DNA from 4 places in the Streptomyces sp. M41 genome. Region 4 is predicted to be linked to each of the others. Evidence: riboswitches for the same ligand, from Rfam matches in the RefSeq annotation. Region 4 holds a riboswitch; each other region holds the start of a gene.
The links. A riboswitch is a leader RNA that binds a small molecule or an ion and turns the genes downstream of it on or off. The one in region 4 is predicted to bind cyclic di-AMP.

Region 1: it holds a riboswitch for cyclic di-AMP, as region 4 does, so the genes downstream of both, ACHBTE_RS22155 (transglycosylase family protein) here and ACHBTE_RS05990 (NlpC/P60 family protein) in region 4, are expected to answer to the same signal.
Region 2: it holds a riboswitch for cyclic di-AMP, as region 4 does, so the genes downstream of both, ACHBTE_RS32360 (M23 family metallopeptidase) here and ACHBTE_RS05990 (NlpC/P60 family protein) in region 4, are expected to answer to the same signal.
Region 3: it holds a riboswitch for cyclic di-AMP, as region 4 does, so the genes downstream of both, ACHBTE_RS02295 (M23 family metallopeptidase) here and ACHBTE_RS05990 (NlpC/P60 family protein) in region 4, are expected to answer to the same signal.

Annotation. Positions count from the first base shown of each region.
Region 1 covers NZ_JBIMKE010000018.1:80,250-83,759, forward strand. Annotated here, with positions in the region: gene eno (phosphopyruvate hydratase) at 1-1,165, opposite strand, end outside; gene ACHBTE_RS22155 (transglycosylase family protein) at 1,404-2,093, opposite strand; cyclic di-AMP (ydaO/yuaA leader) riboswitch at 2,098-2,289, opposite strand; gene ACHBTE_RS22160 (transglycosylase family protein) at 2,499-3,510, opposite strand, start outside.
Region 2 covers NZ_JBIMKE010000039.1:17,458-20,967, forward strand. Annotated here, with positions in the region: gene ACHBTE_RS32355 (aldo/keto reductase) at 1-834, opposite strand, end outside; gene ACHBTE_RS32360 (M23 family metallopeptidase) at 1,001-2,023, opposite strand; cyclic di-AMP (ydaO/yuaA leader) riboswitch at 2,035-2,199, opposite strand; gene ACHBTE_RS32365 (PP2C family protein-serine/threonine phosphatase) at 2,433-3,510, opposite strand, start outside.
Region 3 covers NZ_JBIMKE010000001.1:501,256-504,765, forward strand. Annotated here, with positions in the region: gene ACHBTE_RS02280 (helix-turn-helix domain-containing protein) at 1-396, shown strand, start outside; gene ACHBTE_RS02285 (DUF6126 family protein) at 393-512, shown strand; gene ACHBTE_RS02290 (tyrosine-protein phosphatase) at 572-1,369, opposite strand; cyclic di-AMP (ydaO/yuaA leader) riboswitch at 2,025-2,181, shown strand; gene ACHBTE_RS02295 (M23 family metallopeptidase) at 2,186-3,166, shown strand; gene ACHBTE_RS02300 (SGNH/GDSL hydrolase family protein) at 3,462-3,510, shown strand, end outside.
Region 4 covers NZ_JBIMKE010000003.1:333,937-337,446, forward strand. Annotated here, with positions in the region: gene ACHBTE_RS05985 (tellurite resistance/C4-dicarboxylate transporter family protein) at 1-354, opposite strand, end outside; gene ACHBTE_RS05990 (NlpC/P60 family protein) at 772-1,920, opposite strand; cyclic di-AMP (ydaO/yuaA leader) riboswitch at 1,928-2,097, opposite strand; gene pcrA (DNA helicase PcrA) at 2,443-3,510, shown strand, end outside.

The sequences.
Region 1 (3,510 bases), on a different contig from region 4:
CGCCGGTCTTGATCTGGCCGCAGTTCACCGCGACGGCGAGGTCGGCGATGGTGACGTCCTCGGTCTCGCCGGAGCGGTGGGACATCATGCACTTGAAGCCGTTGCGCTGGGCGAGCTCGACGGCGTCCAGGGTCTCGGTGAGCGAGCCGATCTGGTTGACCTTCACCAGCAGGGCGTTGGCGGCGCCCTCGTCGATGCCACGGGCCAGACGCTCGGGGTTGGTGACGAACAGGTCGTCGCCGACGAGCTGGACCTTGTCGCCGAGGCGCTCGGTGATGGTCTTCCAGCCGTCCCAGTCGTCCTCGAACAGCGGGTCCTCGATGGAGACGAGCGGGTACGCGTCGACGAGCTGCGCGTAGTAGTCCGTCATCTCGGCGGCCGAGCGCTTCTTGCCCTCGAAGACATAGACGCCGTCCTTGTAGAACTCGGACGCGGCGACGTCGAGCGCCAGGGCGATCTGCTCGCCGGGGGTGTAGCCGGCCTCCTTGACGGCCTCGAGGATGAGGTCGAGGGCGGCGCGGTTGGAGTCCAGGTTCGGGGCGAAGCCGCCCTCGTCGCCGAGGCCGGTGTTCAGGCCCTTGCGCTTCAGCACCTTCTTGAGGGTGTGGTAGACCTCGGCGCCCCAGCGCAGCGCCTCGGAGAAGGACTCCGCGCCGATGGGGGCGATCATGAACTCCTGGATGTCCACGTTGGTGTCGGCGTGCGAGCCGCCGTTCAGGATGTTCATCATCGGCACCGGCAGCAGGTGCGCGTTCGGGCCGCCCAGGTAGCGGAAGAGCGGGAGGTCGCTGGCCTCGGAGGCGGCGTGGGCGACGGCGAGCGAGACGCCGAGGATGGCGTTGGCGCCGAGGGAGCCCTTGTTGTCGGTGGCGTCCAGGTCGAACATGGCCTGGTCGATCAGGCGCTGCTCGGTGGCGTCGTAGCCGACCAGCTCCGGGCCGATCTGCTCGATGACGGCGAGGACGGCCTTCTCGACGCCCTTGCCGAGGTAGCGGTTCGGGTCACCGTCGCGGAGCTCGATGGCCTCGAAGGCGCCGGTGGAGGCGCCGGACGGGACGGCGGCACGACCCGTGCTGCCGTCGTCGAGGCCGACCTCGACCTCGACCGTGGGATTGCCTCGGGAGTCCAGGATTTCCCGGGCTACGACGACGTCGATGGACGGCACGAGCATCTCCTTCTTGGATGTGAAGCCTGTACGCAGACCGCGGTGCGTGCTGCGGGACGAGCCTAACCGGCTCCGGGGGATCGGCCAGCGGTCGACCGCCCCGTGGACAGAACCGAGAGCGAATTGTTTCCGAACGGAACAAAAACACCCCACAAAAGAACCCCGCCCCGGTGCGTACGGGGGAAGACGCACCGGAGCGGGGAGTCCATGGGGACGCGTATGCGGCGGGTGTGCGGCCTTACTTCAGGTGCAGCTGCTGACCCGGGTAGATCAGGTCCGCGTCCTCGACGATGTCCTTGTTCAGCTGGAACAGCTTCTCCCAGCCGCCCTTGACGTCCTCGTCCGCGGCGATCGAGCTGAGGGTGTCGCCCTTGGCGACCTTGTACTCGCCATCACCCTTCTTGACCTTCTTGCCGGTCGGGGTGGTGACGGTCTTGGTGCTCTTCTTCTCCGCGGCCGGGCGCTCGGCGGAGCGGGAGGCCGGCTGCTCCTCGGTGGCACGCGGGGCCTCGGTGCTCTGCGAGGAGTCGCTCGACGAGGAGCCGTTGTAGGCGGCGCTCGACAGGCCGGTGCCGCAGTGCGGCCAGGCACCCTTGCCCTGCCCGGCGAGGACCTTCTCGGCGATCTCGATCTGCTGGGTCTTGCTGGCCTGGTCGGCGGTGGCGGCGTACTGGGTGCCGCCGTACGCGGCCCAGGTGGAGGCGGAGAACTGCAGACCGCCGTAGTAGCCGTTGCCGGTGTTGATCGACCAGTTGCCGCCGGACTCGCACTGGGCGACGGCGTCCCACTCGGAAGCGGTGGCGGCCGAGGCGCTGCCGGCGGCCATCAGCGGCGCGGCGACGGCGGCGGCACCGGTGACGCCGACTACGGCGACGGCGCGAGCGGCCTTGGACGGACGACGGTGCTTGCCCTTGCTGGAAAACAGCATGGAAGGATCCCCTCACCGACGCCTACGAGGTGAGCTGTCGGGTTCGGGCCGGTTGAGTTGCCCGGCCGCGCACCGCTGACGCTGGTGCGCGACTTCACCCCGAGCCGGTTCCGGCCGTGTGGCCCCGAAGGACCTCAACTGCCGGACCCGGCGCAAACCTTGGGTCCCCCGCTCCTGCCTACGGCGCTTGACGCGACGACTGTTCCCGTACGGCCGCCGGCAGGATTCGGCGTGACGGCCATCGGGGCTCGCACTGGTGGCGAGCGGTCATGACCGTAGTCACGCGATTCGCGGAATTTCAAAGACGATCAGGGCTTCTGAGATCTATCTCTCACTGCTTTTAAAACGGACATTCAGGTGCGAAATATGACGCGAACTCCCGCAGTTTTTCGCCCTGTTCAGCCCTTATTCGGCCGGGACGTCCAGGGTCTGACCGGGGAAGATGTCATTGGCGTCGGCACCGATGGCGCCCTTGTTCGCGTCGTAGAGCGCGCGCCACCCGCCGTCGAGGTCAAGGGAGTCGGCGATGGACGCGAGAGTGTCGCCGGGACGGACGCTGTACGAGGCGTGGCGGCCGGAGGACTTGGCGGCACCCTCGACCCCCTCGCTCTCGTCGGCGCTGGCGCCGCGGTGACGCCCGGAGCCTGTCGCGCCGACATCGACGGACCCGGCGTCCACCGAGCTGGTGTCGACGAGACTCCAGGAGCCCGGCTCCTGCTGCCACTTGTCCTGTTTGTCGCTTTCAGTCGATTCGCCGGGTGAGTCGTCAGGCGACTTCGTGGGCTTCGCGTCGGCTGACTTGTCGGGCTTGACGGAACTGTCCGTCTTGCCCGACGGAGACGACGAAGAGGACGAAGGCGATGAAGAAGAAGAGGAAGAGGAGGAGGAGGAACTGTCGGAATCCTGAGCGGATTCGGACGAAGCCCCCGAAGAGCCACTCGGCGAATCGGACACCGAGGAGTCGCTGGATGAATCCGAATAATCGGGCGAACTGGATGATTCACCATCATTCGACGACCCCGTCGAGTCATCCGAGTTCGACTGCCCGGGCGAATCGAGCAATCCGGAAGAGCCGGACACTTCGGACGGGGAGTCCTCCGCGACACCTGTGTCGAGGTCGATCGCACCGGACTTCTGAGTGAGCCCGTTGAGCACGGCGCAGGTGCCCCAGGCGCTGGTCCCCTGATCCTGGAGGATGTTCTGCGCCACGGCGATCTGCTGAGAACGGCTCGCCAGGTCGGGGCTCTCGGCATAGTCGAGGCCGCCGTACCGGTCCCAGTCGTCCTGGGTCAGCTGGAGTCCGCCGTAGTGGCCGTTGCCGGTGTCCGCGCTCCAGGAGCCGCCGCTCTCGCACTCGGCCACCTTGTCCCAGACCGTGCCGTCGGCCGCGCTCGCGCCCGTGGCGCCGAGGAGCGGA
Region 2 (3,510 bases), on a different contig from region 4:
CGTGATCGTGGGCTGGGCGGCGAGCCAGGCCAGCGCCGTGGTGGCCACCGGAGCCTCGTGGGCGCGGGCGATCTCGTCCAGGGTGTCGAGCACCCGGCGTCCCCGCTCGGTCCGAAGGTGCTTGGCGGCGCCCCCGGCGCGCGGGCCCTCCACCGTCGTACCGGCGCGGTACTTGCCCGTGAGGAAGCCGGACGCCAGGGAGTAGTACGGCACCACCCCGAGGCCCGCACGCTCGGCGAGGTCCTGGAGTTCGCCTTCGTAGGTGTGGCGGGAGACCAGGTTGTAGTGGGGCTGGAGGGCGACGTACCGGGCGAGGCCCTCCGCGTCGGAGAAGTCCAGGGACGCCTTCAGCCGCCCGGCGGAGATGTTGGAGGCGGCGATGTGCCGGATCTTGCCCGCCTTCACCAGCTCGTCGAGCGCGCCGATGATCTCCTCGACCGGTACGTCGGGCTTGTCGAAGTGGGTGTAGTAGAGGTCGATGTGATCGGTGCCGAGGCGGCGCAGGGAGGCGTCGGCGGCGGCTTTGACGGTGGCGGCGTTCAGGCCCTGGTAGTCGGGGTGCTGGCTGACCTTCGTGGCGATCACGACGTCGTCCCGGTTGCCGCGCGCCTTCAGCCAGCTGCCGATGACGGTCTCGGACTCGCCGCCCGCGTTGCCCTCGACCCACGCCGAGTACGAGTCGGCCGTGTCGATGAAGTTGCCGCCCGCCGCCGTGTAGGCGTCGAGGACGGCGAAGGACTCGGCTTGGTCGGCCGTCCAGCCGAAGACGTTGCCGCCGAGGCAGAGCGGGAAGACCTCGAGGTCGGAGGAGCCGAGCTTGCGCAGAGAAGTCATGCTCGTCGTCAACTTCCCTGAGTGCGGGGCCTATTCCGCGGTGGCGTCGATGAGCGTGTGTGAAGAATGCGCGCACGGAAAGGGCCGGCGGCCCTGACGTCGGGGGGTCGTCGTCAGGGCCGCCGGGAAACAGCCGTGGGGCGGTGGCCGCAGGGGCCGCCGTGGGTCAGGGCGTGAGGCCCTTGCCGCGCAGCCACGCCAGGGGGTCGATGCCGCTGCCGCTGCCGTCGGGGTGCACCTCGAGGTGGAGGTGGGCGCCGGTCACGTTGCCGGTGGCGCCGACGCGGCCGATGACGTCACCGGTGTTGACCTTCTGGCCGACGCTGGCGCTGATCGAGGACTGGTGGGCGTACCAGATCTCGGTGCCGTCCTCGAGGGTGAGGACCGTCTTGTAGCCGTAGGAGCCGTCCCAGCCGGCGAAGGTGATGGTGCCGGTGTGCACAGCCTTGATCAGGGTGCCGGAGGGCGCGGCGAAGTCCAGGCCCGTGTGGTAGCCGGAGGACCAGTAAGCGCCGGCCTGTCCGAAGGTCGAGGTGAGGGTGTACGAGGAGGTCGGCAGTGCGTACTGCTTGGCCAGCTCGGCGAGGCGCTCGGCCTCGGCCTTCTTGCGGGCCTCCTCCTCGGCCTCGGCCTTCGCGGCGGCGGCCTTGGCCTTGGCTTCCTTCTCCGCCTTGGCGGCGGCAGCGGCGGCTTCCTTCTCGGCGGCGGCGAGCGCTTCGGCGGCGGCCTTGCTGTCGATCTGGTCCTGCTGCTGCTCGACCTGGGCGATGATCCGGGCCCGCAGGGCCTCACCGGCGTCGCCGGTGCCCTCGGTGGCCTCCTCGGTCGTGGCGCCCATGGTGCTCAGCGCCGTACCGGTGTCCGCCGGGGCGGCCTCGTCGTCGTCGATGAGCGGCAGGTCCGGCATGGTGATGGCAACCGGCGGCTTGCCGGTCTGCGCGGTGGCCATGCCGCCCGCGCCGACGGCGGCTATGACACCGACGCCGAGAACCGTGGAGCTGCGGGCGAGTCCCCCACCGCGCTGCTTGGCCACGCGATGCCGGCCGCGCACGGGACGAACGGTGTCCGCGGTGGGATTCCACTCCTCGAACGGGCCGTCGGTGGTGCGGTCGCGGTCGTAGCCGAAGGTGTCGGTGCTGCGCTGACCCGGTATGAACGGGGCTTGCGTAGCAGGCCTGTTGGACGCCACGTGGGCGTACTCCTTTCCTTCCTTCTCGCCTACCGGGTTAGCTGACGGGTTCGGAGCAGGAAGGTCTCCTACGCGCGTATACCGGCCGTGGGTCCACGGTGGTTTCAGCGCGATTCACCCCAGGGTGGTGGTTCCCCGGTTCCCGTACTGGGTACAGGATTCGGCGCGTGCGCACGGAGCCGCCTCTTGTGACGGCTGGGACGACCGCGCTGCGTTATCGAACGTTAATAGACGCGGGGTGCGGATTCCAAGCTGTTCCGGTTGATCGTTAACGATTTTCGCGGGGACTAACAGGTCACGAGCAGTCCAAATCGGGCGAGTTGGCCAAGGCTCAGCAGTCGCATGACTGCTGACAGTGCGTCAGTTGTTATGCGGAGGGCTCTCATCCGGTCACTGGTGGTGACGGTGGTCAGGGGCGGCGTACGGCGAGCAGCGCCATGTCGTCCGCCATCCCGCCCCCGGAGTGCCGGCGCACCTCCGCCGCGAGGGCGCCGAGCAGGGCGGCCGGCTCGCGGTGGGCGTTGGCCCGCCCCGCGAGCCGCACCTCGGGGTCGTAGAACCGCCCATTCTCGTCGCGCGCCTCGGACAGGCCGTCGGTGTACAGCAGCAGCGTGGCCCTGCTCGGGAACTCGGCTTCCTGGGCCCGGTCGGGCCAGGCGCCGAGCTCGGCCATGCCGAGGGGCAGCGCGGGCTCGGGGGCGAACAGGGAGCGCACGGTGCCGTCGGCGTACAGCAGCAGCGGCGACGGATGCCCGCGGTTGACGATCCGTACGAGCGCCTCGCCGTGCGGCAGTTCGGCGAGGACGGCGGTGGTGAACCCCTCCCGGGCGTCCACCGCTTCCCGTCGCGCGCGTTCACGCGTCAGCGCCCGCTCCAGACGCTGGGCGACCGCCTCCAGCGTGGTCTCCTGCTCGGCCGCCTCCCGGAAGGTCCCGATGACGACGGCGACGACGCCGACGGCCCCCATGCCCTTGCCGCGCACATCGCCCACGACGAGCCGGATGCCGTGCGGGCTGTCCTGCACGGCGTACAGGTCACCGCCGATGGAGGCGCCCTCCTGTGCCGCCTCGTACCGCGCCGCGATCTGATACCCGCCGATCCGCTCGGGTGGTTCGGGCAGCACGGCGCGCTGGGCTGCCTCGGCGATCGCGCGGGCGGAGGCGAGGCGGGCGTCGCTGCGGCGCACGAGCAGGTTGATGAGGACGGCGAGGACGGAGACGGTGATCACGGTCGCCAGTTCGGTGATCACTTCCGCCAGCGGCAGCCCGCCGTGCGGGACCCGCAGCACGGCCAGGGCCGCGATGGCCACGAGGCCCGTGAGCACCGTGCCGCGCAGCGAGTAGAGCGGGGCGGCACCCAGGGGCGCGGCGGTGAAGAACGGGGCGCCGGTGTAGGGCGTCGGGGTGAGGTGGTCGTACACGGCTCCGGCCGCGATCAGCAGGGCGGGGAGCGATCGGACCACCCGGCGTGCGTACGAGATCCGGCGT
Region 3 (3,510 bases), on a different contig from region 4:
CTGCTCGGCGAGACGGTCGCCGACCGGGACGCCGTGGTGCGCGCGGCCTACATGGAGCCGACCGCCGCGGGTGGCTGGACGTACTGGCAGGCGGGCGCGTCCGGGCGCGGGATGCAGGCTCTGCGCGTGCATGTGCCGCACGGCTCGCAAGGCGACATCGTGCGGGTGCACCCCGGCGAGGAGTGGCTCTACGTCCTGCGAGGACGGCTGCGGCTGCACCTAGGGGACACCGCACACCGGCTCGCACCCGGTGACAGCGCGCATTTCGACTCGCTCACCCCGCACCGCATCGCCGCCCAGGACGAGGACGGTGTCGAGCTGCTCTTCGTCCACACCCTGTTGCAGAGCCCCACGGCCGCCCTGTGCCTGGGCCCCACCTCTGGAGAGACGCGATGAGCGACATGGAGGAGAAGTTCCCGCGTGCCCTGTGGGTGCGGCTCATCATCTACATCGCGGTGGGGCACGTCTTCGCCGCCTTCATCTACTTCCTGTTCGAGGCGGGCGCGAAGTAGGCACCGGCGCGAAGTAGGCGCCGGCGCGACGCAGGCACGGGGCGCCGGGCGGACGAGCGTCAGTCGAGGAGCCGCTCCCGCAGCCGCTCCCGGGTCCGGGGGGTGATCCGCAGACCCTGCTCCAGGTAGCTGTCGACACCGCCCCATGTCTGCTCGATCGTCTCGAAGGCGGCGGTCAGATACTCGGCGCGCGCGTCGAAGAGGGGGCTGAGCAGCTCCATGACCTCCGCTGAGTAGACCGACGGGCCGCTGCCGCTGCGCTTCACCTTGTAGCGACGGTGCTTGGCGTTGGACTCCAGATAGTCGGCGACGATCGCCTCGCGCTCGACGCCGACGGCGAGCAGTGTCACGGCGATGGACAGGCCGGCGCGGTCCTTGCCCGCGGCGCAGTGCATGAGGGCGGGGACGCTGTCCTCGGCGAGGGAGTGCAGCACCTGTGAGTGCTCGCCGGTGCGCTCCTTGATGATCAGCCGGTACGAGGCGATCATCCGGTCCGCGGCCTTGCCGTCCGACAGGATCTCCCGCAGCTGCTCGATGTCGCCGTCCCGGACCATCTTCCAGAACTCCGCGCCGTCCGCGGGGTCACTCAACGGCAGGTTCACATTGCGCACCCCCGGCAGCGCGACGTCCGGACCCTCTAGCTTCTGATCGGCGGCGTTGCGGAAGTCGAAGATGGTGTGCAGGCCCAGGGAGCCGAGGAAGGCGGCGTCGTCCTCGGTCGCGTGCGCCAGGTGGCCGCTGCGGAACAGCACGCCGTGCCGCACCCGTCGTCCGTCCACGGTCGGCAGCCCGCCCACATCGCGGAAGTTGCGCACTCCGGCCAGCTCGGGCTCGGTCGACGGGATCTGCTGCGTCACGGGGGCTCCCTCCCGGTCGGCCCCGGCGGCGCGGCTCGGCGTGTGGCCGACGGGGTGCTCCTGACGATACGACATCGGTTCCTGGGGCAATGAGTTGTCCACAAGCGCCGTCGCCGCGGGTGGACACCTCGATGACGTGGGACCTTGATACATCTGTCCATATTTTTCGGTTCTGAGAGCGTTTGATGGTGGAAGGGAGTCTTTGCGCTGCGAATGGCCTGCCTCGAAACGGGCGAATCCATCGAGGCTCTGCTCCGATTTGGTCTGTTCTGCATCGGCATTGTGAGCTTCCTTCCGATTTGCGCGACGACCTCGATGTGGCTAGATATCCTCCAGCGTCACATCTAGGGGTTCTGTCCGAATTGGCGCCTTCATTCCAACTCGCTCTGTATTAAGGAAAGCTGGAGCAACGTCACGTGAGCAGCGTCATATCCGTGACCGTGCGTCGTTCGTCATGTCCACGTAATTCGGGCGCTTTTCATGGGACTTTGAGTCGGGAGAGGTCCCCATAATTCACGGAGTGTGACCGGTAATTCCCACAAGGGATCAACGGGAACGCATTCGGACGGAACCCCTCACTTGTTCCCGTGCGTCTTCCTCGCTTACGTTCGCCCCCAATCCGGACGGACGCCTAATCCTGCCGCCGACCGGACTCCGCGCAAACTCACCCGTGCACGGCAGGAGCGGGGGACCCACAGGTACAACGCCTGTTCCGGTCTCCGGAACGGCTTGGGGTCAAGTCGCGCCTCGGCGCGGCCGGGCATCTCCAGCTCGCACCCGACAGCTCACCTCGTAGGCGCCGGAGAGGAATTCGCCATGCCCGCGAAGGGTAAGCACCGCCGCCCCAAGTCCCTGCGCCTCCCCCGCTCCGTCGCCGTCGCCGGAACCGGTGGCGCCGCTCTCGCCCTCCCGCTCATCGGGGCCACCGGAGCCAACGCGGCTCCCTCTCAGTCCGTTTCGGAAAAGGCCGTCCAGTCGGCTCCGGTCGTCGAGAAGAAGGCGGCGAAGAAGGCTGCCGACAAAAAGACGGGTGCGCGCACCTATTCGGTGAAGGTGGGCGACTACCTCGCAAAGATCGCCGACGAGCAGAGCGTCGACGGCGGCTGGAAGCAGCTCTACGCCGACAACCGTGAGGCCGTCGGCGCCGACCCGTCGCTGATCCACCCGGGTCTGAAGCTCTCCGTCGGTGGCGAGAAGGCCGCGACGGCCGCTCCCAAGTCGTCGTCCCCGTCCTCCGCTTCGGCGTCTGAATCGTCTGAATCATCCCAGTCGTCCAAGTCGTCGGGCTCCTCCGAGTCCTCCCGGTCCTCCCAGTCCTCCAAGAAGGACTCCTCCGGCACGAAGTCCTCCGCCCCGCAGAAGGCGGCCACGGCCGCCCAGAGCGCCGCAGGCTTCTCCGCCCCGCTGTCCACCGCTTCCGTCGGCACCGCCTACAAGGTGGCGGGCAGCATGTGGTCGAGCGGCTACCACACCGGCGTCGACTTCTCCGCCCCGACCGGCACGCCCCTGAAGGCGGTCGGCGCGGGAACCGTCGTCTCCGCCGGCTGGGGCGGCGCGTACGGCAACCAGGTCGTCATCCAGCTCGCCGACGGCCACTACGCCCAGTACGCCCACCTGTCCTCGCTGTCCGTCTCCAGCGGCCAGAGCGTGAGCGCGGGCCAGGAGATCGGCCTCTCCGGCGCGACCGGCAATGTGACCGGCCCGCACCTGCACTTCGAGATCCGCACCACGCCGGACTACGGCTCCGACGTGGACCCGGTCGCCTACCTCCGCTCCAAGGGCGTCTCCCTCGGCTGACCGTCGCTCCACGCGAGCGCAACCTGCCTGACACGCAACCGAAGGCCGGACCCCGATCCCCGGGTCCGGCCTTCGGTCTGCCGTCACCGCCTTGCGGGTGGGGCAGCCGCCCGCCCCGCCCCTGCCGCAGGCCGCACGCAACGCGGTGGGCCAGGTGGTTATTCCGAGTTTGGTGAACCCTTGGGGAGTGGCTTATCTCACCGTTCGTCAACCCCGCCCTACGGTCGCGTAGGTCACATTCAAAGGTGAATCATGTGCCGATGTGACAGACGATTCGAAGAGTGACAGCAGATCAGTGATCGGGTCGTACGTCGCGGTGGGGGACAGCTTCACCGAAGGCGTCG
Region 4 (3,510 bases):
CACGGCCGCCAGGGCCAGGAGGGCCTCGGCGAGGGTCTGCCAGCCGAGGGTGCTGAAGCGGGTGCCCAGTACGGCCGTTGCGGCGATGGCGGTGAGCGCGGCCGGGGTGGCCGCCTCCTGCATCCACCTCTGGCGGTCCCAGAGGAGGCGGGCGGCGAAGTCACCGGCCAGTGCGATCCAGGCTGCGCTTGCCAGGGCGAGGGTGATGCGGGACAGGGTCTCGTAGCCCGTGAGGTGCAGGGCCACCGAGACGATGCCGGTGGCCATGACCGCGGCGCCGGCTGTGGGGGGACGGTGCGACCACCAGGTGTGGAAGGGGGATGTGGGGGCGGTCGGGGTGGTGGTGGCGGGCATGGGGCGATGCTAGGGAGCGGGGTGGGGGTTGGGGGTGGGGCGCGCTCGGGGGTGGGGAAATTGGGCTGGGGTGGGGGTGGGGGTGGGGGTGGAGGTGAGGGCGGGGGGCGTGGGTTTGGGTTGCGGTTGCCCGTGCGGCTGCGGTTGTGGTGTTGGTGGGTATCTGTGCCGGGTGCCGGGTGCCGGGTGCCGGGTGCCGGGTGCCGGGTGTGGTGGGTGCTGTGCCTGCGGCGGCCCGTGGCTCTTCGGTGGGGGTGCGCGTAGCGCCTGCGGGTGAGTTGTGGGGCGGGGCCGTGCCGGGGGTGTCCATCCTCGGACCGGCGGTCGAGCGGCGATCAGAGGTTCTGTTTCTTGACGCCGGCACTGTGGGCGGACACCCCCCGGCACGTCTCCTTGCCGCCGTACGCCGCTGCGCCCTCAGGCCGGGCGGACCACGCTGTGGATCGACGACTCGCCGTCGTAGTAGACCGACTCCTCGCGGACGTACGTGCCCGGCTTGGGGGCGTGGATCATCATGCCGTTGCCGATGTAGATGCCCACGTGGGTGACGTCGTCGTAGAAGAAGACCAGGTCGCCGGGCTGGGCGTTGGCGATGGAGACGGTGGTGCCGGCGTTGACCTGGTCGTAGGTGACGCGGGGGATGTCCACGCCGGCGGCCTTCCAGGCGGCCTGGGTGAGGCCGGAGCAGTCGTAGGAGTCGGGGCCGGTGGCGCCCCAGACGTACGGCTTGCCTATCTGGGCGCGGGCGAAGGCGAGTGTCTTCTCGGCCTTGGTGGCGTACGAGGAGTCCGAGGCGCTGGAGTCGGACGACGACTCGCTGCTTTCCTGCTGGGCGGCCTCCTGGCGCTGACGTTCGGCCTCCGCCTGCTGCCGGGCCAGTTCCTCGGCCTTGCGCGCCGCCTCCTGCTGCTTGCGCTTCTCGATCGCGGCGAGGTGGGCCTTTTCCTGCGCCGTCAGCTTGGAGAGGAGTTCGCGGGCGTCGGACAGTTTCTTCTGGACCGTCGTCTTGGCCGTCTGGAGGTCGTTCTGCGACTCGGTGAGCGTTTCGAGGCTTTTGGTGGCCTCCTGGCGCTTCTTCATCGTCGCGGACTGCTGGGTGAAGTATTCGTCGACCGACTCCTCCTGACGGTCGGTCATACGACCCATCAGTTGGGACTGGTCGAAGTAGTCCTGCGGTGTGTCCGCGAGGAGGAAGGTCGCGGTGTCGGGGGCCACGGTTCCCGTGCGGTACTGGGCGGCGGCGTTGCGGCCCAGTTCCTCGCGCGCCTCGTTGAGCTTCTGGGTGCGCTTGGCGACGGCGTCCAGGAGGGTGTCGACGTTCTTGCGCTGCTTGGCGGTCCTGTCCTTGGCCGCGTTGTACTTCTCGGTCGCCGACTCCGCCTGGCGGTAGAGGTCGTCGACCTTCTTCTCGACCTCTTCGAGGCTCGGCTTGTCGTCCGTCGACGGGCTCGCGTTCGCCGACTGGGACAGCAGGGCTACGGAGGTGAGGGCCGCCGTGGCGAGGGCGGGGGTCCGTATGCCTGCTACGCGCGAACCAGCGGGGCGCGACTTGCGGTGCGACGCCAAGGGAGGCGACTCCTTCCACGTTCCGCCTACCGAGTTAGCTGTCGGGTTCGGGCGGGTGGTTCGGAAGGGTTGCCCTACGGCCGTTCCCGGGGAAGGGAAGTCGGGCCGATTCACCCCAAGTTCGGTGGGTCCCCGGCTCCGGTCGCTGTGGCGGACCGGACTCGGCGGAGGCCGTGCGGCCCGGCGTCGTTCGCCGGTGGGGGTCGTACGGCCTGTCCGGCACGGTAGCCAACTCGTGTGGCGCCTGTGAAGGTTGATGTTCGATATGCCCGATACATTTTCGTGACCTTCGGTCAGGGTGACGCAGATCATGGTTATTGGGGGTGGAGTTGCCAGCTTTTGTCCTGCTGTGAGGTGATCGGCGGAATGGGGTGGGCTGGTGTAACGGATCGTGATCGGGCGGTGCTGGAGGGTGGGGGGTGGGGCTCTTGGCTGATTGGGGAAGATCATCCGGATCTCGGAGGGGCGATGTTCTCGGGGTGGCGGCGGGCTGTCAGTGGGGCGCCCTAGACTCGGAGAGCGATGAGCAGCCTCTTTGACGACAGCTTCCTGGCGGACCTCAAGGCCCCTCGGGCCCACGAGGAAGAACACCCGCCACCGCCCGAGGACGATCACGCTCCGGAGTCGGTTCCGGACGATCTGTTCGGCGGGAAGTTCGACGTGCCGCCGGACCGGGACGACTACTACCGCGACGGCGCCCCGCGTCCCGCGCTCGACGCCGCCGCGCTGCTGGAGGGGCTCAACGAGAACCAGCGTGCGGCCGTCGTCCACTCCGGCACCCCGCTGCTCATCGTGGCCGGAGCGGGGTCGGGCAAGACGCGTGTGCTCACGCATCGCATCGCGCATCTGCTGGCCGAGCGGAAGGTGCATCCGGGGCAGATCCTGGCGATCACCTTCACGAACAAGGCCGCGGGCGAGATGAAGGAGCGGGTCGAGCAGCTGGTCGGCCCGCGCGCGAACGCGATGTGGGTGATGACCTTCCACAGTGCGTGCGTACGCATCCTGCGCAGGGAGAGCAAGAAGCTCGGGTTCACGTCATCGTTCTCGATCTACGACGCCGCCGACAGCAAGCGGCTGATGGCGCTCGTCTGCCGTGATCTGGACCTCGACCCGAAGCGGTTCCCGCCCAAGTCCTTCAGCGCCAAGATCAGCAACCTGAAGAACGAGCTGATCGACGAGGAGGACTTCGCCGCCCAGGCGACGGACGGCTTCGAGAAGACGCTCGCTCAGGCGTACGCCCTGTACCAGTCACGGCTGCGCGAGGCGAACGCCCTGGACTTCGACGACCTGATCATGACGACGGTCAATCTGCTGCGCGCCTTCCCGGACGTGGCCGAGCACTACCGCCGCCGGTTCCGGCATGTCCTCGTCGACGAGTACCAGGACACCAACCACGCCCAGTACGCGCTGGTGCGCGAGCTCGTCGGCACGCGTGAGCACCCCGTCGACGTGCCGCCCAGCGATTACGACGTCCCGCCCGCCGAGCTGTGCGTGGTGGGCGACGCCGACCAGTCGATCTACGCCTTCCGCGGCGCGACCATTCGCAACATCCTCCAGTTCGAGGAGGACTACCCGGACGCGACGACGATC